Regions from separate parts of the Ensifer fredii genome, predicted to be linked through region 3. Evidence: predicted binding sites of a transcription regulator. Region 3 holds the regulator's gene; each other region holds the start of a gene.
The links. The regulator LexA, encoded in region 3, represses DNA repair genes until DNA is damaged. The targets are predictions, from matches to a motif close to TGTTCNNNNTGTGTTCNG.
Positions count from the first base shown of each region.

Region 1 (9,729 bases), on a different replicon from region 3:
CGCAATTGCGCGCACCGAATTGCCCTATGTCGGTTCGGTCGGAGCATTGGATATGGTGAATTTCTGGGCACCCGACACGGTGCCGAAGCGTTATGCCGGCCGGATCTTCTACCGCCACAACCCCAACGTCACGCTCATGCGCACAACGGCGGAGGAGTGCGCCGCGATCGGAAGGTGGATTGGCGCAAAGCTGAACCTCTGCAAGGGCCCACTCCGGTTCCTGATCCCGGAGAGAGGGGTGTCGGCGCTCGATATTGAGGGCGGCGCCTTCTTCGATCCTGCGGCGGATGCGGCGCTTTTCGAGGCACTGGAAACCACCGTCGAAACAACCGACGCGCGCCGCATCGAATGGCTTCCGCTCCACATCAACGATCCGCAGTTCGCCGAGGCCGCAGTCGCCGCCTACCGAGACATCGCCAACCCCTGAAAGAGACGCCGATGCCAGTAATCCCCCGCAAGACCATTCTTGAAAAGTTCCACGGCATGATCGCCGCCGGCAAGCCGATCATCGGCGGCGGGGCCGGCACAGGGATTTCGGCAAAGGCCGAGGAGGCGGGCGGCATCGACCTCATCATCATCTATAACTCCGGCCGTTACCGCATGGCGGGCCGCGGTTCGGCGGCCGGTCTGCTCGCCTATGGAAACGCCAATGAGATCGTCAAGGATATGGCCCTGGAGGTGCTGCCGGTCGTGAAGGCGACACCGGTACTCGCCGGCGTAAATGGCACCGACCCATTCGTGTTCATGCCGCAGTTTCTCGCGAACCTAAAAGCTATGGGCTTTTCCGGCGTACAGAATTTCCCGACCATTGGCCTCTTCGACGGGCGGATCCGGCAGAGCTTCGAGGAGACCGGCATGGGCTACGGTCTCGAGGTGGACATGATCGCCGAAGCCCACCGGCTCGACCTGCTGACGACGCCCTATGTCTTCAACGAGGAAGAAGCGATTGCGATGACCAAGGCCGGTGCAGACATCATCGTCGCTCATATGGGCGTTACTACGGGAGGCGCGATCGGCGCCACGTCCGCGGTGTCGCTCGACGACTGCGTGAGCGAAATCGACGCGATAGCGGCGGCCGCACGTTCGGTACGGAAGGACGTCATCGTGCTTTGCCACGGGGGACCGATTTCGATGCCGGAGGATGCACGCTACATCCTGGATCGTTGCCCAGCCTGCAATGGCTTTTATGGCGCAAGTTCCATGGAACGCCTGCCGGCCGAGGTGGCGATCCGCAAGCAGACGGAAGACTTCAAGGCGCTTGCCATCAGTACGGTGGTCTGAAGCGAGCAAGATGCGGGAGGAGGCCGCGGCATGGCGAAGGACAAATATTTTCTCTATCCGAAGGATGTCGACAGCTTCGGCTTCGACTGGGGCCGCCTCGCACTGACGGTCGCGCCGGAGGTGAACGGGGCCGAGCGCTTCTCGGGTGGTGTGGTGGACTTGCCGAGCGGTGAGGGGCATGCGCGTCACAATCATCCCGGCTCTGAGGAGATCATCTTCGTCATCTCGGGCGAGGGCGAACAAATGGTGGAGGACGAGAACGGCAATCCGGTGACGCAGAAGGTCGGGCCGGGTTGCACGGTCTATGTACCGGAAAGCCGGTTCCACTCGACGAAGAACACGGGACCCGGGCCGATGCAACTGTTTGTCGTCTATTCGCCGGCCGGCCCCGAGCGTGCGCTTCGCGGCCTGCCGGATTTCCGATTAATCCCGGCTGGTGCCTGAGGCGCGCGGCAACGGCTTTTAGGAGAAAACCGTGAACATCAGTCCAAGCGAAGCGCGGGCGGTGGAACCGCCTTTCGATGCGGCTAAACTCGACAGGCTTATGGAGGAGGCGGGCATCGACGTGCTGCTCGCCACCTCCAAGCACAATACGCAGTACCTGCTCGGTGGCTACAAGTTCATCTTCTTCGCCGCAATGGATGCGATCGGCCACAGCCGTTATCTGCCGATCGTCGTTTATGAGAAGGGCTCACCCGACCACTCAGCCTATGTTGGCAACCGCATGGAAGGGGGAGAACACCAGAACAAGCCCTTCTGGACACCCAACGTGCTTACGGCGACCTGGGGCACGCTCGATGCGGCAGAACTTGCCGTCGAGCACCTGGAGAAGATCGGCAAGGCGGGTGCTCGCATCGGCATCGAGCCGCCGTTCCTGCCTTCCGATGCGCGGGACCTGTTGGCTTCTCGCCTAGAAGAAGCGCGCTTCGTGGATGCGACGTATACGCTGGAGCGACTACGCGCAATCAAGGCACCGCAGGAGCTTCAAAAACTCAAGCTTGCCTCCGAACTGATAACCGATTCCATGCTCGCTACCATCGCGGCGGCACGGGAGGGATCCACGAAGGGCGAGATCATCGAACGCCTCAGGCGGGAGGAGACCAATCGCGGGCTCCACTTCGAATATTGCCTGCTGACCCTCGGCGCCAGTCACAACCGCGCCGCCTCGCCGCAGGCGTGGGCGAAGGGCGAGGTGCTTTCAATCGATTCCGGTGGCAACTATCACGGCTATATCGGTGACCTTTGCCGCATGGGCGTTCTCGGCGAGCCCGATTCAGAGCTTGAGGACCTGCTGGCTGAAGTGGAGGCGATCCAGCAGGCGGCCTTCGCCAGGATCAGGGCCGGCGCTTTCGGCCGCGAGATGATCGCTGCGGCCGAAGCGGTTTTGAAAAGCTTGCCTTCGGCCTCTTTTACCGACTTCTTCTGCCACGGCATGGGTCTCATCAGCCACGAAGCACCCTTCCTGATGACCAACCACCCGGTCGCCTATGAAGGCGTGGACGCGGATCGGCCTCTGGAGGCAGGCATGGTCATTTCCGTCGAGACGACGATGCTTCACCCGAAGCGCGGTTTCATCAAGCTCGAGGATACGCTCGCCGTCACGAGTGACGGATACGAGATGTTCGGCAACAGAGGGCGCGGCTGGAATCACGGGGCGGCATAGCGGGCGGGCAACCTCCCGCGGCAAGACGAAGCCCGGCACTATCGTGTGCCGGGCTCGCAGTCTTATTTATTGTGGTAGATTTCGGTGCCGAGAACCTTAAGGCACTCCCGCATGAAAGCAGCAAGGGCCGTCCAGCCCTTTGCCGATACCATCGTGCCGTCGACATAGGCTTCGGTGGGGGAGAGGTCGATATAGGTGCCGCCGGCCAGCGTAACTTCCGGCTCGCAGGCGCCGAGAGCGCCGACCTTCCTGCCGCGCACGACACCGTCGACGGCAATCAGAATTTGCACGCCGTGGCAGATCGTAAAGATCGGCTTCTGCTTTTCGTGGAAGTGCCGCACGATCGCCTGCACGCGTTTGTCTGTGCGGATGTATTCCGGACCACGGCCGCCGGCGCAGTAAACGGCGTGATACTCGTCGAGTTGAGTTTCTGCTTCCGCGAATGTTTTGTTAATGACGACATTATGGCCGAGTTTCTCGGTGTAGGTCTGGTCGCCTTCGAAGTCGTGCAGGGACGTGCGCAGGATGTCGCCGGCCTTCTTGTCCGGGCAGACGATATGGACGGTATGACCGACGGCCTCCATGGCCTGCTGGAAGACGAAGATTTCGTATTCTTCGGTGAAATCACCGGTAAGCATGAGAATTTTCTTGCCTGGCATGTTTTCTCCTCCTCTACCGCGGACGAACTTCTCATTCGACTGGATGGGTTGGTCTCTTGTTTCAGAGCGGCGTTAACCGCTTCTCTCCAGCTATCGGGGACCCCTCCCTCCGGGCTTCTTTGCCCTCTGCGTATATCATGGAGACATCAGAAGAGTCCTATGCGTTTCCGATCTAGAGGGCTGGATTGGATTCGGCGCTGTCGAGCTGAACATGACTTGAGTGCGCGTGCGTGAGACGTCCGTACCTTTCGGCGCTCAAGACTGCAAGAATGACTGCACAAATCGATATGTTTTCCGACGATGTTGTCGCTCGACCCGAGAAGGCTGCGCGGGCGCTGCATCATAAGCGATCCACACCGCCGGCAGCGGTTGAAGAGGCAATGGCAGCCCATTTGGTCTCTACAGGGCGGTATCGCATTCTGAGGAACTCGAACCCCGCCCGGTCATCACAAGCGTTCGGCCTGAATTTCCGCTGAAGGGCGTCATCCTCGACACCGAAACAACCCGGCTCAACCATCGCAAGGATGAGATCATCGAAATAGGGGCAATTGCCTTCACGTTTGACGAGCGTGGCAACATCGGCGACGTCACTGGCCTCTATGGTGGTTTGCGGCAGCCGAGCATTTCCATTCCTGGCGAAATCACCAGGCTGACAGGCATCACCGATGAGATGGTGGCCGGACAGCTCATCGACATGAGGGCATTGGGAACGCTAATCGACCCCGCCGACCTGGTCATCGCTCATAACGCGGGTTTGACCGCCCGTTTTGCGATGCTTTTTCGTCGACTTTTTCAGGCAAGGCATAGGCCTGTTCCAACTCCGAGATCGACTGGTCCTCACGTGGATTCGAGGGAGCGAAACTCGGCTAACTGCTTGGCCAGGCTCGCTTCTTTCATGATGGCCATGGAGCGGTCGACGACTGCTTTGCTCCGCTGGAAGCACTCGCTCGGGAAACAGCTTCCCACTCCACGACAGCATTTGCGGAGCTCTACAGCACAAGTCAGCGCTCACGGGTGCGCATTTTTGCCGAGAACAGCCCCTTCGACATGAAGGATCACCTCAAGGCCCGCGGTTACCGGTGGTCGGACGGGAGCGACGGGCGCCCGAAATCCTGGTGGATCGAGGTCAATGAACCGGAACTGGAAGGCGAACTGCGGTATCTCAGGTCCGAAATCTATCGATACCCTGAGGCAGACCCACCAACCAAGTACCTCACTGCTTTCGATCGGTTAGGGCCTGATGGCTGTAACGCATGTGTCCCAAAGACTGTTGCGGCTGATGCATACCTCCAGTGCAGCATAAACTCTGGCGGACGGCGCTTGTCGCAGTATGATCATTTTCACCGAAGCGATGCTCCTCCTCCCGCAACGCTTCGAATTTCAGACGGCCCACTCCTCCTCCCAGTAGGACGTCTGTTGGAACAGCGGCACTCCTCCTCCCAAGTCGCTGTTCGGTTCTTTTAGGAAAGCCTGCCGCACCTCCTCCCGCGGCAGGCTTTTTTATTTCGGGGCGATGCCCGTCAGAGTCCGAGGTCAAGTTGGGACTGTGATTGCGCATCACTGATTTCGGAGGCCGTCAGCGTTGAAAGCGCGACACCGAGCAGCCTCACAGGTCGCTTGAATGGATAGACGGTTGCCAAGAGGTCCGACGCCGCAGCAAGGATTTCAGGAATGCCCGCAAACGCTACTGACCCGGTCCGGCTCCGCGTCGCCAAGGTGAAGTCCGAGTATTTGATTTTCACGGTGACCGTCTTGCCGCTGATGCCTTGCGCCTCGCAATAGCGCCAGACCTTCTCTGCGAGCGGTTTCAGTTCCGCGGTCGCCAGATCGAGATCATTGATGTCCTCGACGAAGGTATCCTCCGCGCCCACGGACTTGCGGATCCGGTTGGGCTTCACCTGGCGCTCATCGATGCCGCGGGCGATGCCATAGAAATACGGACCCGACTTCCCGAAATGCTCCACCAGGAATTCAAGCGTCTTCTCCTTGAGATCGAGTCCGGTCTCGATGCCATATTTCCGCATGCGCTCCGCAGTCGCCGGCCCGACCCCATGGAATTTCTTGACGGGGAGGGCCTCGACGAAGGCCGGTCCGTTCTTCGGCGTGATCACTGCCTGGCCGTTGGGTTTGTTGAGGTCGCTTGCCATCTTGGCGAGGAACTTGTTGTAGGAGATGCCGGCCGACGCGTTGAGGCCGGTGACGGCCTTGATCTTGGCACGGATCTCCAGCGCGATCTCGGTGGCGATGTCCATGCCTTTCAGGTTCTCGGTAACATCAAGATAAGCCTCGTCAAGCGATAGCGGCTCGATCATCGGCGTGTATTCCGCAAAGATCTCCCGTATCTGCTGGGACACCGCCTTGTAGACGTCGAAGCGCGGCGGCACGAAAATCAGGTCCGGGCACTTTCGCTTGGCGGTGACCGACGGCATTGCCGAATGAACGCCATAGGCGCGCGCCTCGTAGCTCGCCGCAGCGACCACGCCACGCGCGGCGGAGCCTCCGACGGCTATAGGCTTTCCGCGTAAATCGGGGTTATCGCGCTGCTCGACCGACGCATAAAAAGCATCCATGTCCACATGGACGATTTTGCGAATGGGGGTGGGGCTTATGTCGTTCATGACGGCTTCAGCGATGGCGAGGGGATCGGCGCATTACCGGAGGATCTGCGCCGAAACAAAAAGGGAACATACCAGCCTTTACCGCGATATCAACTGTTCGATCGACCTGACCCACGCGCGCCCCGCGAAACTACGGACCGCCGGCCGCGTTGTCATCTGTGAACATCGACGATCGGGAGGCAGACGCCGGCGCCGCTCCTCGTACGCCTGGAAGGGTCCGCGAAACCAATGGCTGACAATCTTTCGAAATACCGCGCCAAACGCGATTTCAAGAAGACCAGCGAACCGAGCGGTAAGGCGCAGGTCAAGCCATCGAACCGCCGCCGCTTCGTGATCCAGAAGCACGACGCCACGCGGCTTCACTATGACCTCAGGCTCGAGCTCGACGGCGTGTTCAAATCCTGGGCAGTGACCAGGGGGCCATCGCTCGATCCTAGTGACAAGCGGCTCGCTGTCGAGGTCGAGGATCACCCGCTCGACTACGGCGACTTCGAAGGCACGATCCCCAAGGGTCAATATGGCGGCGGCACGGTCATGCTATGGGATCGCGGCTACTGGGAGCCGGAGGGTAGGAAGTCACCTGAAGAGGCCCTGAGGAAGGGCGACTTCAAGTTCACGCTTGTTGGCAAGCGGCTGCATGGCAGCTTCGTCCTAGTTCGGATGCGCAACGATCGCGATGGCGGCAAACGGACCAACTGGCTGCTGATCAAGCATCGTGACGAACATTCGGTTGAGGAGAACGGCGCGGCGATCCTCGAGGAGAACGCGACTTCCGTCGCCTCCGGCCGCAGCATGGAGCAGATCGCGGAAGGCAAGGGCCGCAAGCCACGACCGTTCATGATGGCGAATGCGGATGTAGAAGCGGATGCCGTCTGGGACAGCAAGCACGGTCTGGCGGCTGACGAGCGCAAGAAGAGATCGCGCAAGAATATCGCGACTTCCACGACAGTCGACCTGCCGGGCTTCGTCGCGCCGCAGCTCTGCGAGACGCTTGCGCGGCCGCCGGCCGGCGACGACTGGCTGCATGAGATCAAATTCGACGGTTATCGGATCCAGATGCGCGTCGCCCAGGGCAAGGTGACGCTGAAGACGCGCAAGGGTCTCGACTGGACCGCGAAATATCCAGAGATCGCCGATGCTGCATCCGAATTGCCCGATTGCATCATCGATGGCGAAATCTGCGCCCTGGACGACAATGGTGCACCCGATTTCGCAGCACTCCAGGCCGCGCTCTCGGAAGGCAAGACCGCTAACCTTGTCTACTTCGCCTTCGACCTGCTCTTCGCTGGCGGCGAGGACTTGAGGTCGATGCGATTGATCGAGCGGAAGAAGCGGCTCGAAGACTTCCTCGCTGCCGGGAGCGACGATCCGCATATCCGCTACGTCGAACACTTCGAATCCGGCGGTGACGCGGTGCTGCGCTCCGCCTGCAAGCTGTCGCTCGAAGGTATCGTCTCCAAGCAGATGGATGCGCCCTATCAGTCGGGCCGCACCGATACCTGGGCAAAGTCGAAATGCCGGGCTGGTCATGAGGTGGTGATCGGTGGCTATGCCAGGACCAACGGCAAGTTTCGATCTCTTCTGGTCGGCGTTCACCGCGGCGATCACTTCGTCTACGTCGGCCGGGTCGGCACGGGCTTCGGCGCCGCGAAGGTCGAGCGGTTCGTCCCCAAGCTGAAGGCGTTGGAAACATCGAAGTCACCCTTCACCGGGATCGGTGCGCCGAAAAAGGAGAAGGAAGTCACCTGGCTGAAACCGGAGCTCGTTGCCGAGATCGAGTTCGCCGACTGGACGGGCGACGGCCTAGTTCGTCAGGCAGCCTTCAAGGGTCTGCGCGAAGACAAGCCAGCCGCGGAGGTCGAGACCGAACGGCCGGCAACACCCACCAAGACAGACACACCCGAGCCGGCGCCGAGCGCAAAGACGAGGGCTGTCCGCCGCAAAGGCGCGAAGGCAGAGGTGATGGGCGTCCTCATCTCCAGTCCCGACAAGGCGCTCTGGCCGGACGCCGGCGATGGCGAACCGGTCACAAAGGAGGACCTTGCCCGCTATCATGAAGCTGTCGGCACCTGGCTCATCGAGCATATCAGGGGCAGGCCCTGCTCGATCATTCGGGCGCCGGACGGCATTGGCGGCGAGCAATTTTTTCAGCGACATGCGATGCCCGGCACGTCCAACCTGCTCGAGCTGGTGAAAGTCTTCGGCGACAAGAAGCCCTACCTTCAGATCGACCGGATCGAGGGGCTCGCGGCGATCGCCCAGATCGGCGGTATCGAATTGCATCCGTGGAACTGCGAGCCCGGCAAGCCGGAAGTGCCTGGTCGTCTGGTGTTCGATCTCGATCCTGGTCCCGACGTCCCGTTTGCTGCTGTGACGCGCGCGAGATGCGCGTTCGCCTCGACGCGCTCGGCCTCGTCAGCTTCTGCAAAACCACAGGCGGCAAGGGATTGCATGTCGTCACGCCATTCACTGTGAATAAGCGCAAGCCTCTGTCGTGGACGGAGGCCAAGGGTTTCGCGCATGACGTTTGCGAGCAAATGGCGCGCGATAATCCCGATCTTTATCTCATCAAGATGAGCAAGAGCCTCAGGAGTGGGAGGATCTTTCTCGACTATCTCCGCAACGATCGCATGGCGACCGCCGTGGCGCCGCTGTCGCCGCGCGCGCGGCCCGGCGCCACTGTCTCGATGCCGCTCAACTGGACACAGGTGAAGTCCGATCTCGACCCGAAGCGCTTTACCGTTCGCACCGTGCCTGCGCTGCTTGCGAAAACCACTGCCTGGCAGGACTATTGTGATGGCGAGCGGCCGCTCGAACAGGCGATCAAGCGCCTTGGAAAATCCAGACGGGCCGCGTGAGCACTTGGTGCCGCCCGGGTCATGACCGATGGATGAAGAAACGAAAGACCAGCCTTCCAGGCCCGCCCGTGTGGGTGCGACGACCGACCTGCCGCATGACCGAATAACGGTGGCACGGTTTCGGGAGGCGTTCCCGCGGGCGCGCTGGAGCGACAGGCTGAATGCCTGGTTCGTTCCGGGCCGCACCGCCGAAAAGCGCATCAGCCGCTGGCTGGCCGAGATGGAGGCGGAGGCCGATAGATTCGCTGATGAGAAGGGCAGGGACGCGTTCGCCTTCGATCCGATCGAAAGCCGCTATCTCGAGGCGACGACCGCCACGTTACAGATCCAGACGCCCTATTCACGGACGGTCGTCAACGAGATCCGGGAAATTCCGTATGCACGCTGGGACGCCGATCGCCGGCTATGGACCGTCCCTTACCGCTCGTTCAATGAACTCCGGAAGCGATGGCCCACGATCGAGGCGGCGGCGGAGCGCAGTGAGCCGGAAGCACGGCAGGCACGGCGCGAAACGATCAAGGGAACGCAAGAAGACGAGGCATCCAAGGCGAGGATGAAGGAGCGCCGTCGGAAACGCTATCCCGTTCCTGCCGATTATGCTCCGCCCTTTGACCGCGCCGTCGGCACGCATGTCGGCGTCGTTTTCTTCA
Region 1 is NZ_CP024310.1:465,127-474,855, forward strand. Features, by position in the region: gene NXT3_RS25920 (Tm-1-like ATP-binding domain-containing protein) at 1-427, shown strand, start outside; gene NXT3_RS25925 (phosphoenolpyruvate hydrolase family protein) at 439-1,281, shown strand; gene NXT3_RS25930 (cupin domain-containing protein) at 1,312-1,725, shown strand; gene NXT3_RS25935 (M24 family metallopeptidase) at 1,757-2,944, shown strand; gene NXT3_RS25940 (DJ-1/PfpI family protein) at 3,007-3,603, opposite strand; partial or broken gene NXT3_RS25945 (3'-5' exonuclease) at 3,873-4,833, shown strand; gene dinB (DNA polymerase IV) at 5,124-6,221, opposite strand; partial or broken gene ligD (DNA ligase D) at 6,450-9,079, shown strand; gene NXT3_RS25960 (hypothetical protein) at 9,108-9,729, shown strand, end outside.
Region 1: dinB (DNA polymerase IV) is a predicted target of LexA. The motif match lies at 6,273-6,290, and genes of this name have one in related genera.

Region 2 (9,729 bases), 150 kb from region 3:
GCCACCGTTGCAGCGGTGCTCGATCGGATCGCCGATCAGCGCCGAAACTTCATTCTCGACTGCTCCGAAGTCCCCTTCATGGATTCGACCGCCGCCAACATCATCGAAGGGACGTTGCGCAAGGCGGAGAGGCTCGGCGTGCGCTTCATCATCGTTGGCGCCAATACGCAGGTTCGCCGCGCCCTCTATCAACACCACGTGCGTCCACCGCGTGTCTTGATGCGCGGCTCGATCCCGGCGGCGCTCGAGACCATCCGCGGCGAAAAGAGCGCATGAAAAAGGGCGTGCAGCGCCCTTTTCTCCGTCTTTCCGCACCAGCGCCGTTCAACCGGCGAGCGCGACGGCGACCGCCTCGATCGCCTCGGCGGCGCGTCCGCCGTCCGGGCCGCCCGCCTGGGCCATGTCCGGCCGCCCACCGCCACCCTTGCCGCCGAGCGCAGCCGAGGCGACGCGCACCAGATCGATGGCGCTAACTTTGGACGTCAGGTCGTCGGTGACGGCCACGACCGCACTCGCCTTGCCGTCACCCGAGACGCCGACGAAGGCGACGACGCCGGAACCGAGCGTCTTCTTGCCATCGTCGGCAAGGCTTTTCAGATCCTTCGGCTCGACGCCGGAAATGACCTTGCCGAGGAAGCGGACGCCGCCGATCTCGCGGGCCGCGTCGCCCGAGCCGTTCTGGCCGTCACCGACGAGGGCGAGCTTCTTCTTCGCCTCGGTGAGTTCGCGTTCAAGCTTGCGCCGCTCGTCGAGCAGCGCCTCGACCCGCCCGAGGACGTCCGCGGGCTGGACCTTCAGGGCCGATGCCAGCGTCTTGACGCGCTCATCCTGTTCGTTGAGGTAGGCTCGCGCGGCTTCGCCGGTCAGCGCCTCGATACGGCGCACGCCGGCGCCGACGGCACTTTCCGAGACAACGCGCACAAGGCCGATGTCGCCGGTTGCGGAGACGTGCGTGCCGCCGCAGAGCTCGACCGAATAGGGTTTTCCGGCCTTCGAGCCGCGAATGCCCTGGCCCATCGACACGACTCGGACCTCGTCCCCGTATTTTTCGCCGAAGAGCGCCATGGCACCCTCGGCGATGGCATCGTCGACGCTCATTAGCCTCGTGGTCACCGGCGTGTTCTGAACGATGATCTCGTTGGCCATTTCCTCGACGACCTTCAGCTCCTCGGCCGACATCGGTTTCGGATGCGAAACGTCGAAGCGCAGCCGCTCGGGGGCGACGAGCGAGCCCTTTTGCGCCACGTGCGTGCCAAGCACCTCGCGCAGCGCCTCATGCAGCAGGTGGGTTGCCGAATGGTTGGCGCGCAGGCGCGAACGGCGGGCATGGTCGACGGTAAGCGCGGCTGCCTCGCCCCTTTTGATGATGCCTTCCGAGACGGTTCCGTAATGGACGAACAGCCCTTCGCCGCGCTTCTGCGTGTCGGTAACCGCAAGCTTGCCCGTTTCGGTGGCAATGACGCCCGTGTCACCCATCTGGCCGCCGGATTCCCCGTAGAAGGGCGTCTGGTTCAGGATCAGCTGGACGGTCTCGCCCTTGGTGGCGGACTCGACCACCGCACCGTCGCGGACGATCGCCTGGATCACACCCTCAGCCGATTCCGTGTCGTAGCCGAGGAAGTCGGTGGCGCCGTGCTTTTCCTTGAGCTCGAACCAGATCGTCTCGGTGGCCGCTTCGCCGGAACCGGCCCAGTTGGCGCGGGCTTCGGCCTTCTGTCGCTGCATGGCGGTGGAAAACGCATCCGTGTCGACGGTGATGCCCTTGGCCCGCAGCGCGTCCTGGGTCAGGTCGAGCGGGAAGCCGTAGGTGTCGTAGAGCTTGAAGGCCGTTTCGCCGTCGAACCGGTCGCCTTCCGAAAGGCCCGCCGAAGCATCCGCCAAAAGGTTCAGGCCTCGCTCGAGCGTCTTGCGGAAGCGCCTCTCTTCGAGCTTCAGCGTTTCGGAAATCAGCGCCTCGGCCCGGACCAGTTCCGGATAGGCGCGGCCCATCTGGCCGACAAGCGCCGGCAGCAGCTTCCACATCAGCGGCTCCTGCGCGCCAAGCAGCTGCGCATGGCGCATGGCGCGGCGCATGATGCGGCGCAGCACATAGCCACGGCCTTCGTTGGAAGGCAGCACGCCGTCGGCGATCAGGAAAGCGGAGGAACGCAGGTGGTCGGCGATGACCCGGTGGCTCGCGCGGCGGTCACCCTCCGCCTTGACGCCGGTCGCCTCCTCGGAGGCTGCGATCAGGGCGCGGAACAGATCGATGTCGTAATTGTCGTGCTGGCCCTGCAGCACGGCGGCGACGCGCTCGAGACCCATGCCAGTGTCGATCGACGGCCGCGGCAGGTTGACCCGCTCTTCCTTGGTGACCTGCTCGTATTGCATGAAGACGAGGTTCCAGATCTCGATGAAGCGGTCGCCGTCTTCCTCGGCCGAGCCGGGCGGGCCGCCCCAGATCTGCTCGCCGTGGTCATAAAAGATTTCCGAGCAGGGACCGCAGGGGCCGGTATCGCCCATCGCCCAGAAATTGTCGCTGGTCGGAATGCGAATGATGCGCTCGTCGCTGAGGCCGGCGATCTTCTTCCAGAGGTCAAATGCCTCGTCGTCGGTATGGTAGACAGTGACGAGCAGGCGCTTGGCGTCGAGCCCGTATTCCTTGGTGATCAGGCTCCAGGCGAGCTCGATCGCCCGTTCCTTGAAATAGTCGCCGAAGGAGAAGTTGCCGAGCATCTCGAAGAAAGTGTGGTGCCGGGCCGTGTAGCCGACATTGTCGAGGTCGTTGTGCTTGCCGCCGGCGCGCACGCATTTCTGCGCCGTCGCCGCGGTCGAATAGGGCCGCTGCTCGAGACCGGTGAAGACGTTCTTGAACTGCACCATGCCGGCATTGGTGAACATCAGGGTCGGGTCGTTGCGCGGCACCAGAGGGCTCGACGGCACGATTTCGTGACCGTTCTTGCGGAAATAGTCGAGAAACATCGACCGGATTTCATTCACGCCGCTCATCTTGCGTCCTATCTGTGCACATGCCGGCTGCAACCCCACGCGTTTTCCGCGCCTTGCGCCGTTTTCCTTTAACCCCGCGTCTACCACGCATAGCCGCCTCGCCGATGACGCCGTCACCGGAACCACAGGCTTTTATCTTCCGCATATCATGCTGTCCAGACGGCAGCAAAAACCGGCCGATCTGATCGACGGCCGGTTGATGGCATGCAAACTGAAGTTTGGCTCTTACATGTCGGCCGCTTCGTCGCCTTCGCTCTCCGGCCCGCCATTTTCCAGGAACCGGTCGGCAATCAGCCCGGCGTTCTGCCGCAAGGCCATCTCGATTTCTCGAGCGAGATCGGGATTGTCGCGCAGGAACAGCTTGGCATTTTCACGCCCCTGCCCCAGGCGCTGGCTGTTGTAGGAGAACCAGGCGCCGGACTTCTCGACAATGCCGGCCTTGACGCCGAGGTCGATCAGTTCGCCGGTCTTGGAAACGCCTTCGCCATACATGATGTCGAACTCCACCTGCTTGAAGGGCGGCGCCATCTTGTTCTTGACAACCTTGACGCGGGTCTGGTTGCCGACGACTTCCTCGCGCTCCTTGACCGAGCCGATGCGGCGGATGTCGAGGCGGACCGACGCGTAGAACTTCAGTGCGTTGCCGCCCGTCGTCGTTTCCGGCGAGCCGAACATCACGCCGATCTTCATGCGGATCTGGTTGATGAAGATCACCATGCAGTTGGACTTGGAGATCGACGCGGTCAGCTTGCGCAGCGCCTGGCTCATCAGGCGGGCCTGCATGCCCGGCAGACTGTCGCCCATCTCGCCTTCGATTTCGGCACGCGGCACAAGCGCGGCCACCGAGTCGACGACAAGGACGTCGATCGCGCCGGAGCGAACCAGCGTGTCGGTGATTTCGAGGGCCTGCTCGCCGGTGTCCGGCTGCGAGATCAAGAGGTTTTCGAGGTCGACGCCGAGCTTGCGCGCATAGACCGGATCGAGCGCGTGTTCGGCGTCGACGAAGGCGCAGATGCCGCCCTTCTTCTGCGCCTCGGCAACGGTCTGCAGCGCCAAGGTCGTCTTGCCCGAGCTTTCCGGTCCGTAAATCTCGATGATGCGGCCTTTCGGCAGGCCGCCGATGCCGAGCGCGATATCGAGGCCGAGCGACCCGGTCGAGACGGTTTCGATCTCGACGACGCTGTCCTTCGATCCGAGCTTCATGATCGATCCCTTGCCGAACGAACGTTCGATCTGGGAAAGAGCCGCTTCAAGTGCCTTGCTTTTGTCCACCGATTTGTCCTCTACGAGCCGCAAAGAGTTTTGTGCCATTGGGTCCACCTTTAGGTTATTGGAGCTATCGAGGCAATGAAGCCGCCGCAGGAGATTTTGTACATGCTTTGTTCTATTTTGGCAATGGCACTTCAAGTCCCTGAATCAAAATAGGTATCTTGTGAGTGTTCGATTCCTGTTCACGGGCTATTGTAGCGCATTTCCACAGGCTGCGCGGCAGTTCGCACGGGCTTCTCGCCATAGCGCCGATTCGCCGATAGAGGTGTTCGAATGACGAAGCGGGAAATCACCGTTCTGGGCGGCGCCCATGTCGACCGGCGCGGCCGTATCAGCGGCACGACGGTGCCTGGAGCGAGTAATCCCGGAACCTGGTTCGAGGAGGCGGGAGGCGGCGGCTTCAACGCCGCCAGGAATCTCGCGCGTCTCGGCCACCGGGTGCGGATGATCAGCCCGCGCGGCGGCGATCCGGCCGGTGATCTGGTGGCCGCCGCGGCCGCCGCTGCCGGCGTCATCGATTGCCCATTCATCTTTCTTGATCGCAAGACGCCGAGCTATACGGCAATCCTCGAAAAGGACGGCAATCTGGTGATCGCCCTTGCCGACATGGATCTCTACGGCTCGTTCTCGCCACGCCGGCTGCAGCAGCGTGCGACGCGCGAAATCCTCGCGTCGAGCGATCTCGTGCTCATGGACGCCAACCTGCCTCAAGAGACGCTGACGGCGCTGGTCGATGCGACGGCGGGACCGCACCGCATTCTTGCCGGCATCGCCGTTTCCCCGGCCAAGGTGGTCCGGTACCGCCAAAGCCTGACCGGCCTCGACTTCCTCTTCATGAACGAGGCGGAGGCGCGGGCGCTGACCGGCGCCGAGGCCGCCGACGTAGAGGAATGGCCGTCACTGCTGCGGTCTGCAGGCCTTGCCGGCGGCGCCGTCACCCGCGGCGGCAAAGCAGCGGTTGCCTTCGACCGGGAAGGCGCCTGCCTGGCCATCCCGCCTGCCCTGCCCGCACTTGCAGACGTGACAGGCGCCGGCGACGCGCTGGCATCGGGCTTTCTCGCTGCCCGGCTTGCCGGCTTCGATCTCGCCGGCTGCCTCCGGCGCGGCATCGCCGCCGCCGTCCTGACGCTCCACTCGCCGCTAGCCGCCGCCGAGGAGATGTCGGCGGACAATCTCGCGCGGGTGCTGGCCCTTGTGCCGGAGCCCCAAATGCTGTCATGAAGTCCGCAGCCGAATTCCGGGCGGAAGGCGGAAATGCATGACGACTCCCGCCCGCCTGACGCTCCCCTCATCAGAAGCGAAAGACCATGACAAAATCCTCCTCGCCTTTCCTGCCCATCGAGTATTCCGATGAAGTCGCCGCCGCCAAGGCGCGCGGCGCGCCCATCGTGGCGCTGGAATCGACGATCATCACGCATGGCATGCCCTATCCGGGCAATCTCGAAATGGCGCGCAGCGTCGAAGCGATCATCCGCGACCAAGGAGCCATCCCTGCCACGATCGCGGTGATCCACGGCGTCCTTCATATCGGCCTCGATGACGCGAAGCTTGAGGCTCTTGCGAAAACCGAGGGCGCAATGAAGCTGTCGCGCGCCGACCTCGCCTTCGCCCTCGCCGAGCGCCGTACCGGCGCCACGACAGTCGCCGCAACGATGATCGCGGCGGCGCGGGCCGGCATCAGCGTCTTTGCGACCGGCGGCATCGGCGGCGTCCATCGCGGCGCGGAACAGAGTTTCGACATTTCCGCCGATCTGGACGAACTCGCCCGAACCGGCGTCATCGTCGTTTGCGCCGGCGCGAAGGCCATCCTCGACATTCCGAAGACGCTGGAAGTGCTGGAAACCAGGGGCGTCCCGGTCGTCACCTATGACAGCGAAACCTTCCCCGCCTTCTGGTCGCGCGATTCCGGCATCAGGAGCCCGCTGATGCTGAACAGCCCAGCGGCTATCGCGAATTTCCAGCGGATGCGCGAACTGCTCGGCGTCGATGGCGGCATGCTGGTCGCCAATCCTGTCCCGGAGGAAAGCCAGATTTCGCGGGAGGAGATGGAAATCTACATCGCGCGTGCTCTGGACAATGCGGCGAGCGACGAGATTACCGGCAAGGCGGTGACACCCTATCTGCTCGACAATCTCTTTCATATGACCGAGGGCCGGAGCCTCGAGACCAATATTGCGCTCGTCGAGAACAACGCGCGCCTCGCCGCCGAGATCGCCGTCGCATTGGCGGCAGGCGGGGCGAAGTAGAAGTAGAAGGACTTTGCGCCCGCCGCCCATAGGCGTCGGCCATCCTCTCAGGAATCCAGCATTTCCCGGACCGCCACTGCCAGTTGCTTCAGCGAGAACGGCTTCGGCAGGAAGCCGAACTTGGCATCGGCCGGCAAGTTGCGGGCAAAGGCATCTTCCGCATAGCCCGAGACGAAAATGAACTTGAGGTTCGGGTATTTTTTTCGCAACTCGCGCAACAGCGTCGGGCCGTCCATCTCGGGCATTACCACATCCGAAACGACGATATCGACGGCGCCGTCGAGTTCGTCCATGATCTCCAGCGCCTCGACGCCCGATCCCGCCTCATGAACCGTATAGCCGCGGGTTTCGAGCATCCGCTTGCCGCCGCGACGGACCGCCTCCTCGTCCTCGACGAGGAGCACGACGGCAGAATCGCCGGTGAGGTCGGTAGGCTCCGCTTGTGCAGCCGGCGCCGTGGCTGCCTCCCTTGCCGATGGGCCGGCGGCACTCGCCTCACCCGGAGCGGCTTCCTCGCGCGCCTCGGCGATTTCCACATGGCGCGGCAACAGGATGCGGAATGTCGTGCCCTTGCCGACTTCCGACTCGGGATAGATGTAGCCGCCCGACTGCTTGACGATCCCATAGACCATTGACAGACCAAGGCCCGTGCCCTTGCCGACTTCCTTCGTCGTGAAGAAGGGCTCGAAGATCTTGTCCATGATCTCCGCCGGAATCCCGGTGCCCTGGTCGGAGACTTCCACCGTGACGAAATCATCTTCCGGCAGTTCGCGGCGTCCGAGTGCGGCGACTTCGCTCGCCGGCAGGTTTCGAGTCCGCAACGTGATGGTCCCGCCTTCAGGCATGGCGTCGCGCGCATTGACGGCGAGGTTCAACAGCACCTGCTCGAACTGGCCGAGATCGGTCCTCACCGGCCAAAGATCGCGGCCATAATCGACCTCGACCTTGACATTCGTGCCCGTCATGCGGTCGACCAGCATGCGCAGGTCGCCGATGACGTCGGTGAGGTTGAGGACGGTCGGCCGCATCGTCTGCTTGCGCGAGAAGGCGAGCAATTGCCGCACCAGGACGGCGGCGCGGTTGGCGTTCCGCTTGATTTCCATCAGGTCGGCGAAAGTCGCGTCGGCCGGCCGCGCCGAGAGCAGCAGGTGGTCGGCAGAAAGCAATATGGCCGTCAGCACGTTGTTGAAATCATGCGCGATGCCGCCGGCGAGCGTTCCGACCGCATTCATCTTCTGCGTCTGTGCCATCTGGTTCTCGAGCGCCTTCTGTTCGGTGATCTCCAGCGCATAGACGATCGCCGCCTCCTCGGGCGCCTGCTCGCTCTGGTCGATAACGGCATTCACGTAGAAGCGGAAGTGGCGTCCTTCATCAGCCGGATGGAGCGAATCGATCGGCGCGATGTCGCCCTGGCGGTCCTTTGCCGCGGCGAGCGCTTCTTCGAGTTGGCCTCGCTCGGTTTCGTTCAGGACGGCGTCGATCGTTATGCCGCGCTCGACGTCGTCCTGCGAGACAAGGCCGGCGAAGAGCTTCAGGAACGGTGCGTTGGTTCTGAGGATCCGCCCGGCGCCGTCCACCGAAGCGATAGCCATCGGCGTGTTGTTGAAGAAGCGCGTGAACCGCATCGCCGCGTTCGATGCCGATTGATCGCTGTCGTCGCCCTCGCGGGACATGACGATCGTCCGGCTCTCGCCCGGCGCACCGTCGCGCGTCGAGGAAACACGGTGGATCAGCCTTACCGGCAGGCTTTGGCCATTCCCCTTGCGCAGGTCGAGATCCAGGACCTTGGTCTTCTTGAGACCGGGCTCGGCCTGTACCGACTGGATGAGCGTAAGCCCCTCGCCCGCGACAAGATCGGCGATGCTGATCGCCCCCGGCTGGAACTTGGTGAGATCGATCCCGAGCCAATCGGCAAGCGTGGCGTTGATATAGAAGATTTCGCCCTTTCGTCCGGCCGAGAAAAAGCCGGCCGGAGCGTGATCGAGATAGTCGATGGCGTTCTGCAATTCCTTGAAAAAGCGCTCCTGGTCGTCGCGCTCGGCCGTGATGTCGGCAATCTGCCACAGATAGAGCGGGTTGCTTTTGGCATCCTCCAACGGCAGCACGCGCGCCTTCAGGCGAAACCAATGCGCTCCTGAGCCGGTCATTGCGCCATTCGCCAGAGGTTTGAGGAGGCGGAATTCCTCGTGCCCCTGCTTGCCTTCGCGCAGGCCGTTGGTCAGCCGATAGACCGCCTCCGTCGCCTCCCTGTTGCGCGACAGGATGGTTTCCAGCGATTGGATGCCGGCAGCACCTTTGGCACCGGTCAAGGCGCCGTAAGCGGCGTTCGCGTAGACGATGCGTCCCTTGCGGTCGGTGACCACCGTGCCGTCCTCATGCGCATCGAGAAAGGTGCGTGCCAGCTCATCCGGCCGCGACTGAGGCATGACCTCGATGAAGCCGATCACCGACGAAACCAGGAAGAATATCCCGACCATCGCCAGCACGCCGAGTATGCCGAGGACGATTTCGTTCTCGAGCTGGTTCTTGAAGACGACGAAGGCGGCAGCGGACGCGGTCAGCACGATCGCCAGCACGATGATCCTGAACACGGTACCCGGCCGGACGCCCCGGTCAACGACCGGCATCTGGTAATCACCTGACTGCCGCAATTTCGTCATCGGGTCCTCACCTGCTGGCGGAGCGTCCGCCGCTACACCGGTATCCCGCTGACTTGACGTGCCGCGCATCCGGCGGACGCTCAAGGGCTACCGTAATCCTTTGAATTGCCGCATAATTTATCCCCAAAACCGGCCCGGTTTAAGGTCCTATGCAGTCGCCGGCGTTCGCCGAGGCCTCGCGACCTCCGGGTGCCGCAGCCGCTTCGTCGAACTGGAATCATCTTTAACAATCAGAGATAACAGCAGAAAGCGTCTCGGCGGAAGCGCGGCGGTCAATTCACAGGGAATGTCGGGCGCAACCTTGTCCCGGCCTGAAAAAAGCCGTCAAATGTTGCAATTCGACCGGAAAAGGAGTTCAGCCCATGATGGAAACATTGGTCGGGGACAACGGTAGCCGATTCGTCATCGCCGCCGGAGCCGTCGCCGTCGGCCTTCTGTGCCTCGTGGCGGTGCTCTGGATCATGCGAAACAGGCCCTCGTCCCCCTTCGTGCGGGGCGGCAAGAACCGCCAGCCGCGGCTCGCCGTGCTCGATGCCGCCGCCGTCGACACGCGCCGCCGGCTCGTG
Region 2 is NZ_CP024307.1:2,057,169-2,066,897, forward strand. Features, by position in the region: gene NXT3_RS10225 (SulP family inorganic anion transporter) at 1-276, shown strand, start outside; gene alaS (alanine--tRNA ligase) at 325-2,988, opposite strand; gene recA (recombinase RecA) at 3,214-4,299, opposite strand; gene NXT3_RS10240 (carbohydrate kinase family protein) at 4,531-5,478, shown strand; gene NXT3_RS10245 (pseudouridine-5'-phosphate glycosidase) at 5,565-6,503, shown strand; gene cckA (cell cycle histidine kinase CckA) at 6,551-9,163, opposite strand; gene NXT3_RS10255 (flagellar biosynthetic protein FliO) at 9,526-9,729, shown strand, end outside.
Region 2: recA (recombinase RecA) is a predicted target of LexA. The motif match lies at 4,358-4,375, and genes of this name have one in related genera.

Region 3 (9,729 bases):
TCTGCCATGGTGACATAGACGTTGCCCTTGTTGCCCGCTTGGATAGTTTTCGCTTCGGCACTGCGGACTTCCGTGCGGTTGAGGAACGGCGCCATGATCTCCATGCGGGATAGGCCGACCAACTCGAACTCGTATTGATCCCGAATTGCGCGCAGGAAATGAAGGTCGAGGTCCAGGCTGTGCTTCTTTTCGTAGCCGGCGGCGACATCCTTCTCCTGCAGATGCTGCCGGACAGTGTCCGGAACATCCCACGCGTATCGCTGCGACATGTCCGCATAGAGGTCGATACCCGAGATGTGGATCCTCTTGAACCCGAGGATCGCGGCCACGGCGATCATCTGCATTCCCTGGGTGGGCAGCGGCCTACCCATCATGAAGCGAGCTAGCGTCGGATTGGACGCGATCACCGCCCAGTGGTCAAAGTTCGGCATCAAGTGGGCGGCCGAGGCCGTCACGACCTTCTCGCGCAGGTCTGACGCTTGGAACGGCTGGAAAAACGCGTCGATCTTGTACTGGTCGAGCTTCTGGACTTCCTTCAGATTGTCGCGCAGTCCAGCGTTGTCCACGGACCAGAAGAAGCCGTCTACCCGATCGCCGTAGAATTTTTCCTGTTCGAGGAAGAACCAATTGGCGCGGAAGATGACAGAATTCTCGGCCTGCTCGTCACTGAGGCGAACCTCGGCGGATGAGGGTCCGTTGCCGACGATGTAGCAATCCTGATGCAGGCGCCCCTCGAAATGGCGCTGGATACGGTCAATTTCGTGCGGAACTGAGAGGCTGTTCTTGGGGAAGGACACCTGGAGTGATCTCCTTGGAGAGCGAGAGAGAGCCATTCTCGCTGGTTAGTTTCCATACGTCGGGCTTGAAGGGAGGAATCTCGCCCGACTCAATTCGGTCTAAAATTGAATGAACTTTGCGATAGTCGGGCCTGGAACTCCAGATTTTGAACTCCCACCACCGGGCGGCTTGTAGCCGTGCAATGGTAGTTTCGTCAAATCTGAATCTAATCACCTTGGCAGGTACACCACCGACGACGGCATAGGGCGGGACATCCCTCGTCACTACCGCGTTAGCTGCGACGACCGCTCCATTGCCAATTCGAACGCCGCGCGTGATCACGGCGCCATCGCCAATCCAGACGTCATGGCCGATGACCGGTCGTGGTTTGGTTTCGAGTTTCTGGAAACGAAATTCCGAAGCCTCGGGCCAGAAGTTAAATTTTCGGGATCGGCCAAACTGGAACGGGTGATTGCTTATCCAGTCTGTCGGGTGATCGAACGGACCTATGATGACGCGTGGCGCGATCGAACAGAAGCGTCCGATCTCAGCGCCGCAGATCTCGCCTGAAGGTCCGATGTAGGAATAGGCCCCGATCGTCGTCGGCTCGGATACTGGCGACATGAGGTTGACGGGGCTTTCGAATGTGAGGGGAGCGCCAATGCCCTTGGCGCTCGCAACTGCCGCCCCGCAGGCTAGAAGATCGTCTCGGTTCAAAATTCTCCTCCCTCGCTTTGCACGGGGTGCCTCATAGCATATGACTCCCTTCGCGAAAGGGGAGAAATGGCATGACACTTTCGGAATTGATCAAGCGGCTCGAGCGCGCGGAGAAGGTCGAGCGGATCTTTGACGGCGAGATTGGGGCGCTGCTTGGCTGGCGCCGCCAGGTCGATTACATCAAGAACGATGCGAACGGAGAACCGACCAAGCGGGTATTTTGGATTGTGCCTTCGAGCGACGATCCTGGCACAGTTCCGTTTTTTACGTCGTCGCTTGATGCCGCGGTCGACCTTATGAAGGCAATTGCCCCCGCTGATGTGTGGGGTGTTAGCATGGCAGACGGAACCGGAACCGCCATCATCGGGTCGGGCCCCTATTGTCACGCTCCGACGCCAGCCATGGCGCTGTGCATAGCGGCTCTCAAGGCGAAGTTGATGAGAGAAGGCGACAAGTGACGCTGATCGGTTGAGTCAACACTGAGAATGGCCTATGGACTCCGGCGGTTTTAAAGTTCGAGGCCGCGAATGAGCAACATAGACTTCTCTTCCCTCACCATCGAAGAAATCGATGCCGCTCTAGAAGAGCTGCCGAAGCTCAGAAAGATCAAGGTTGAAGCGCGTCGCGCCGAACTCTTGGAAGAACTACAGAGGCTCGGTGGCCTTCCAAAGCGGATGCCGGTTCGCATGCCCCCAAAATTTCGGGATGACAAAGGCAACACGTGGACAGGTCAGGGGACAACTCCGATCTGGATCAGGGAACTGGAAGAGGCCGGTGGCAGTCGAGAGCAATACCGGATTAAGAAAAAGGACTGAAAGCCCCTCGTCCTTGAAGCCCCGCTTAGGCGGGGTTTTTTATTGCCAATAGGGCAGACACATCATCCTCCAACGATCAGGTGAACAATGGCAAATCGCAAGCGCACGACGCTTGGGGTCGTGCACGTTACTGCCACGCCGCCAGGCTGGGACAAGGGCGTCGCCGGCATCCGAGCAATTCATAAGGCTCAGGGCTGGTCCGACATCGGCTATAACGAGATCATCAATGCGGACGGTCGTGCCGAGATCGGCCGCGGCAAGATGGCGATCGGCGCCCATGTCGCCGGCTTCAACTCGATCTCCTACGGCTTGGCGATGGTCGGCGGGGTAGACGCCTCCGGCCGGCCGGACGTGAACACGCTCAAGAATGCGCAGTTCGCCACGCTGGAAAGGCGGATGCGCGAGCTGTTGGAGGAATTTCCCGACATCAAGTGGTGCGGCCACCGGGATCTGTCACCGGACAAGAACGGCAATGGCGTGATCGAGCCGTTCGAGCACATCAAGGCATGCCCGTGCTTTGACGTCATCCCCTGGGCCGCGGCGAAGGGTCTCCCGGTCGCCGATATCCGGGGCAACTGGAAGCCGATCGTCATCGAAAACAAACCGGTGATCGAGGGGCCAGACACTCGCACTGCTTACCTGCAGCGGCTGCTCGTCCGGGACGGCTATGCCCTCGGCCCGATCGACGGCATCGTCGGCAGGAAAACCCGTGCCGCCATCCGCGCCTTCCAACTCGCCTCAAACCTGCCCGAAAGCGGCGACTTCGACGCCCCGACGGTCAGCAAACTCCGCCTCCTCTTCGAAGCCAAGGCTACGGCCTAACCCTCAAAAGGAAAATCTGAAATGATCAAGTCTCTGCTCTTCGTGGCAGCGGCGGCCTTTACGCTGTCCGCTTGCCAAACCACGTCCTCGATCGACAGCGCCATCCAGAAGAACCTTCCCCAGGTTTGCTCGGCGGCAGCTACGGCTCACTCCGCCTTCGTCATCGTCGCCAGCACCGGCGACATCAAACAGCGCACCGTTGCGCGCGAGGCGGCTGCCTGGGCTGCGCTGGACGTCATCTGCAAAGACCCGAGCTCGGTTACGGCGGCAACCGCGCTGGTCAAAGCGGCCGAAAGCTATGCCGTGATGGTGGCCGCGCTCCGCGAAGCCAAGGCAGCGGAGTGACGATGATGGATGCGAGACAGAAACTAGAGAACAAGATCATCGGTGCGGTCGTAAGCGCAGTTGGCAATCCTGCCGTTCCGGCCCAGCCAGGAGCTGTGTCTCCCATCGCCGAGGCGGTTACAAAGAAGATCGCGCCGGAGATCATCGCGGCGACGAATAATGAGCCGTGGTGGCAGTCCCGCGTCATGTGGGGGTCGATCGTTGCGATTGCCGCCCCCATCGCCGCTCCGCTGCTGTCGTGGGTGATCGGTGAGACCGTCACCATCAGCGCTGATGAGCAGGCGAACATCGCTGCCGCACTCGCCGCCGCTGGTTCTGCCGTAGGCGGGTTGCTGGCAATTTACGGGCGGTTCCGCGCTCGCAAGCCGATCGGCGAATGACATCATACGGCCGCCGCATCCCCGCGGCGGCCGATTTCTTTGGATCGCATAAGCATGGGGCATCGGGGACATAATGGCGGATGATGATATGAACGGGAATGATCCACACCGCACCTATACAGATGCAGTGACGGCACAGCTCGGGGAACGGGTGACGAACCTCGGACGGCGGCAGACAGACCTTGAGGCGGAGATGAGAACCGGCTTCAAGCAAATGGAATCTGCGGTCGGCGCGCTTGCGGCCGAGATGCGCAATTCCGTGGCCGCTCTGTCGTCGACACTCGCGGAGCGAAACCGTCCACAGTGGCAGGCCCTCGGCGTTGCATTGAGCTTCTGCACGATTCTCGGCGCTCTCGCCTATTGGCCAATCAACGCCGCGACGAGCGACCTGAAGGCCTCGGTTTCCATCCTGAACGAAAAGATGGTGACGCAGAAGGAAATGGAGTGGCGGTCGGCGCGCGGCGCCGAAGACAGGTTGCAGCAGCAGTCCATGCTGAAAGACCTGCGCGATGCCCAGGTGCCACGTCAGGAGCTCGATCGCGTCTGGACGAGCTACGATCAGCGCTTTGCTGACCATCAACGGCAGATAGACGAGGTGAAACAGGCGCAGGGGAGCGTCTACAGTCAGCGCGACATCATCCTCGATCTCAAGGAAAACCAGCAGCGGCTGGAGCGGGAGATCGCCAGGCTACTCGCTTCCTCGGGCAACTCGCTGGACCGATAGCGGCTGTATCTGCTCGGCATAACCGTCGGCGGCCGGCTTCGGCATAACATGTAAATCAGGTCGTCGCAGCCGAGGCCGCACCACCGATGTTTGTCCGGCCGCACCCATATCAGGCACGTCTGGCCGATCAGTCGCGTATCGGCATCTCGGCGGCGGTGAAAGCCTGCTCAATCCTTAATCAAAATCGACCGAGTCAGGAAAAGCCGATTCATCGTTCACCAACTCATCATCTTCCGGCTCCGGAATTATGACTGGAATTTTTCCTGCGTCGAGATCGGCGGAGCCGTCAAAAGACAAGCGCACGGCAAGCGTCCCGGGTCCGTCCGGAACAAAATGAAGATCGGTAGGCGTGAAAATAGCAGGAAATCTCTCGTCGGCCACGGTAAAGTCCACAGCGACGTCAGCGACAGAGATCTCCTCGTGGCCATTGTCAAAGAATGCAGAAATTGTGGCAGTATGCTTTCCGCGCTCCAGTCCGCGCGCCTCGATCCAGTTGGAAAGTTTCACGACATCTCCGGCTGAAGCGAACAGCACACCTGGGTATACTCCAATCAAAATGGACTTGCCGTTGACCTCTATCCGAACATCATCACAGAAGATTGAACGGACCTCGATCATCGAGACCACCTAATCGCATGGCTTATCCTGGCCGCGCGCGGCATTTTCTGGTGCGCTGATGTGGAAAGCACCACTAGGTTGTTTACTTGCTCCGGGTGATGAAAGCACGTGGCATGGCGCATGTTTGCGACTGGTTCTTTCAGGGGCCAGCACGAGTCCACCTTCATAACGCGACCGTCGATCGCGAATAAGATTCGAGCAGCAGTATCGATCGTCCAGTTGCCGGGCGCGCCTAAGAGCCTTGAGACCTGGGCCGGATCCTTCCCAAGCCGCCTTGCCAAAGTAGCGTTAGAGATACCTGACTCCACGCAGTTACGCACGACGAGGTCATACATGTCCTCGCGAGCGTTCTCTGCCACATAGCCAAGCGTTCTCTCCGATATGCGCTGGTCGCCTTGCGGTTCAGCCAATATTGAAGTGCTTGGAGACATAATCTTCCACCTTTTCACCATAAATAGGGGGATGCCCCGGAAATAGGGAATCCCATTCTTGCCTGCATAGTTGTGCTGCCGCTCGAAAGTCCAAGCCTGCTCGCGGCATCCATTTGAGCAACACCAAGATGTCTGGCTCGGCAAATCCGCCAAAAACTCGGATGGCGGGCTGCGGGTCTCGGATCCGAACGTCGACGATCCCCAGAAGTACGGGGTCCACCCTTGCTATTGTGCAACTGGCGTCTTTGTCGTGCGGGTCCATGCCAAACGTCACATAGGACCCGTTTGAGATGCGCTCCAAGACAGATAATGTCCTACCGGAAAGCCTGGCGAACCGGCCGTCGACACCATCTCCGTCCACGAATTGCTGCACTTCTTTTCCAAGAAAAATGTGCCTCTGGACCAAATAGGACGGACGGGCGGGAACAAGTAAGCGCAGCGTCTCATCGGGGTTCTCGCAGTGTGTTTTTATTACCTCGCTTATTGACATATATGTCAACACATCCCCGTCAACAAATTATTAATTTTTGAAATCATCAACCCTTCGTGATGTTCACGAGCGTTGCAATATGCGCACAACCATTCGTTAGACGGCTGATTGAAGCGATCTTTGTCTCAGAGTCAACAGCCGCTGGCTCCGCCGGAGGCGCTCAGGGACGCTCGCTGTGTTGCTGCTCCACTTGATCGGCATATCCTTCAGCGGCCGGCCTTGGCGTGAACATGTAGATCAGGTCGTCGCATCCGAGCCCGCATCTCTGGTGCTCTCTCAGCTGCGTCCTGCGCTCACAGCTCTGGCCGATCAGGTTTATAAAGTCGCGGATAGGCATGTCGGCGCCGTGCTTTTCGATCAGCCGAGCGACGTTGTAGCGGCCCTTTCGCCCGCACTGCGAACAGGTCAGAACCATCTGGGGGAGGGTGAATTCGGCGAGTGTTCGTAGACGTTCAGGCATGCGCGATGCTCCTCGTTTGAGGTTGTCGAATCCCGCATGTCGTGAAGGGCGCCCGCACGCGCCGATGAGCAATTATCCTCGGTTTTCCGTTTCTGAAAAGTCGAGATTCCTCTGAAAAATCAATGGTGCAAAAACGGCAAAAAACGAGGCGCTTTTGGACCTGTTTTTCAGAAACGACATTGATTTTATTGGAAGTGGAGGGGATTTGCAGTCCTCTGCGTCACCACTCCGCCACGAGGCCTCTCGTGCTCGTAAAATCGAGCGATGGCGGGCGTTTAAAACGAATCCATGTGGAGCGCAAGAGGGAGACGTTCAAAAAAGACGCCCACAAACAGCTTTGAACAGGCCGGAATACGAGAGCGCTTCTTGCCGGTGGCATGGCGGACGCCGAGACCAATAAACGCCGGCCGCAGTAAGCGAGATCACGGAAGGCAAAGAGAACAGTTCTGTCGTCGCGACCGCGCGAAACGACCGCACACAGGATCGGCACAGGAACCCAAATCGGCCTAGTGATAGCGCCGGATCAGACCGACGAGTTTGCCCTGAATTTTCACGCGGTCGGGTCCGAAGATGCGCGTTTCGTAAGCCGGATTCGCCGCTTCCAGTGCGATCGATGCGCCCTTGCGGCGGAATCGCTTCAAGGTTGCCTCCTCGTCGTCGATCAGGGCGACGACGATGTCGCCCGGGCTGGCGGTGCTGGCGTTGCGGATGATCACCGTGTCGCCATCGAGAATGCCCGCCTCGATCATCGAATCGCCCTTGATTTCGAGGGCGTAGTGCTCGCCGCTGCCGATCATCTCGACCGGCACGGAAATCTCGTGCGTATTGTTCTGAATGGCCGAAATCGGCACGCCGGCGGCGATCCGGCCCATGACCGGCACTGTTATAGACGCGCTCTCGACCGGCGGCGTTGGCGCCGGCTTCGGTGCCGGGGGCTTGCCGAGGCTGCCCTCGATGACGCTCGGCGAGAAGCCGCGCCGCGGCTGGGCTGGGCTCGAATAGGCTTCCGGCAGCTTGATGACCTCGAGCGCTCGGGCCCGATTGGGTAGCCGGCGAATGAAACCGCGTTCTTCCAGCGCAGTGATCAGCCGGTGGATGCCCGATTTCGACGCAAGATCGAGCGCATCTTTCATCTCGTCGAAGGAGGGCGGGACCCCGGATTCCTTCATCCGTTCATGAATGAACAGAAGCAATTCCTGTTGCTTGCGGGTCAGCATGCGCGTCACTCCAGATTCGCGAAACAAATCAAGAACAGAAACTATCCGTTCCATATGTGTTCCGCAAGCACTTAATATTCCGTGAACTCATGCGTCGAGGCGCGTCCGCTATCAGGGCGGCACGGACGGTTTGCGGGTTTCGATGGTGGTGAAGACTTGCGTGCGGCAAGCGTCACACATAGGCGAGCGTTTGCTCACCTTTGACGACGCTGTGCATCGTCTTGACAAGCCGTCCTAGTAGGCGAGGCGCAGCCCGCCGGGGCTAAGAACGTCGAAGTCGGGTTCAGGGTAGGGGCCGTACCACTGGGTGTAGGTCGTGTTGCCCGTAGCGCCTGTCGTGGCGCATCCTGAAAGTGTGAGAAGAGCGATTAAGGCGGCGGCGATCAGAGATTTGAGAGGCATGGTAGTCCCCACTTGCGGGAGTTGCCGATATGCAATGATGCCAGGTGCTAAGTCTCTCTCAAATCAGGCTCTTTGGCAAGCGAGGGGCAAGGCGGGAAGACGGCACATCGGGTGGAAAACACCGCTCCCTCTGACTTCGGGTCGCTCGCTTCTTAACGGAATTCGCGTTCGCAATGGGTCTGCTGCGAACACAGTCTGAAGTGGTGGTCGTCCGAGGGTGACGAGCCACGTCGGATCGGCCCGCTACAGAGATGTCGCTGATGTCTTAGCGATGTTCTGTTACCTATGTCTCCGGGTCGGACAAAGGTCGTTTGGTGGAGTCGAAGGGAGTCGAACCCTCGACCTCCGCAGTGCGATTGCGGCGCTCTCCCAACTGAGCTACGACCCCAGCCGTTCACCTATATAGGCGGATTTGAGCGCCCGCGCCAGTCCCTCCCGGCGTCTCGCGTGGGGAGGATCGGGGCCGTCGTGGATGTCACTCGAGGAGAATTTGCTTGAGCGTCGCGGCGTCCTCGATGAAGGCGGCGGGATCGTCATTGGCGACGAATTCCAGCATTGCAAAGCGTCGCCCGGTCCAGCGCGATGCGGGGAGGGCCGTGAGGACGCTTCGCCAATAGTCGGATGCCGATGCCAGGGGAAAACGGTTGCGATTTCGATCCCAGGCGAAGACGTGGACATGAGATACATGCTGACCGATGCGGGCGACCTCTGCGAGCGCCTCGCCGAGCTCCAGCCCGGGCCGCGGCTGCCAATAGAGATAAACATTGTCGTGGGCGATCGCGTCGATCAGGCGGCTTGCCGAGTCGGTCGTGTCCGTCAGCGATCGCGGGTGATATTCCAGCGAGACGGTCACGCGGTGGCGCGCGGCTTCGGCGCCCATGTCGCGGATCGCCTTTGCGGCATCACGTCTTTCGCCTGCGCTGTAGTCCTTTGAATCGCGCCGGCGGGTGCCTGGCCAGATGCGGATATTCGAGGCACCGAGTGCAATCGCGCTCTCGAGCGCACGCCTGAATTCGATGAGGTCGTCAGTCGGTGGCGCGACATAGGATCCGTAGGATGTCGTCAGTTCGGCCCTTGCGCTGAGGAGCCCGACGATCCGGGCGTTGGACGTGTCGCCTGGAGCAATATGAGCGTCGCCTGCCCATTCGATCGCCGCAAGACCGGCGCTCCGGGCTAAGCCGACGATTTTTTCCGGAGGCAAGCTCCTGAAGGTGACGGTGCAGAGCCCCGGTTCGAAATCGCTCATGCAATGCGCTCCAGGTCGTGCTTGCGGACTTCGAACAGCAGCTGCCGGCCTTCCAGAAAGCGCTCGATTTCGTCGACGGCCATTTCGCCGAGCCGCGTCCTCTCAAGTCCGATGGCGCCGGCAATGTGCGGCGTTAGGAAGACGTTCGGCAAATCATAGAAAGGCGACGTTCCTTCCGGCACCTCGGGATCCGTCACGTCGATGACGGCATTGATTGCGCCCGTCTTCAGCCGGTCTATCAGTGCGGCCTCGTCCACGAGCGCACCCCGCGCCGTATTGATCAGT
Region 3 is NZ_CP024307.1:1,904,979-1,914,707, forward strand. Features, by position in the region: gene NXT3_RS09470 (alpha-2,3-sialyltransferase) at 1-455, opposite strand, end outside; gene NXT3_RS32335 (hypothetical protein) at 480-689, shown strand; gene NXT3_RS32920 (CatB-related O-acetyltransferase) at 754-1,494, opposite strand; gene NXT3_RS09480 (hypothetical protein) at 1,566-1,952, shown strand; gene NXT3_RS09485 (H-NS histone family protein) at 2,022-2,309, shown strand; gene NXT3_RS32345 (peptidoglycan recognition protein family protein) at 2,397-3,131, shown strand; gene NXT3_RS09495 (cell wall anchor protein) at 3,153-3,476, shown strand; gene NXT3_RS09500 (hypothetical protein) at 3,479-3,856, shown strand; gene NXT3_RS09505 (hypothetical protein) at 3,945-4,580, shown strand; gene NXT3_RS09515 (hypothetical protein) at 4,755-5,198, opposite strand; gene NXT3_RS09525 (hypothetical protein) at 5,601-6,119, opposite strand; gene NXT3_RS09530 (hypothetical protein) at 6,280-6,579, opposite strand; gene lexA (transcriptional repressor LexA) at 7,086-7,796, opposite strand; gene NXT3_RS31945 (hypothetical protein) at 8,031-8,198, opposite strand; tRNA gene NXT3_RS09540 (tRNA-Ala) at 8,511-8,586, opposite strand; gene NXT3_RS09545 (sugar phosphate isomerase/epimerase family protein) at 8,674-9,444, opposite strand; gene NXT3_RS09550 (hydroxyacid dehydrogenase) at 9,441-9,729, opposite strand, start outside.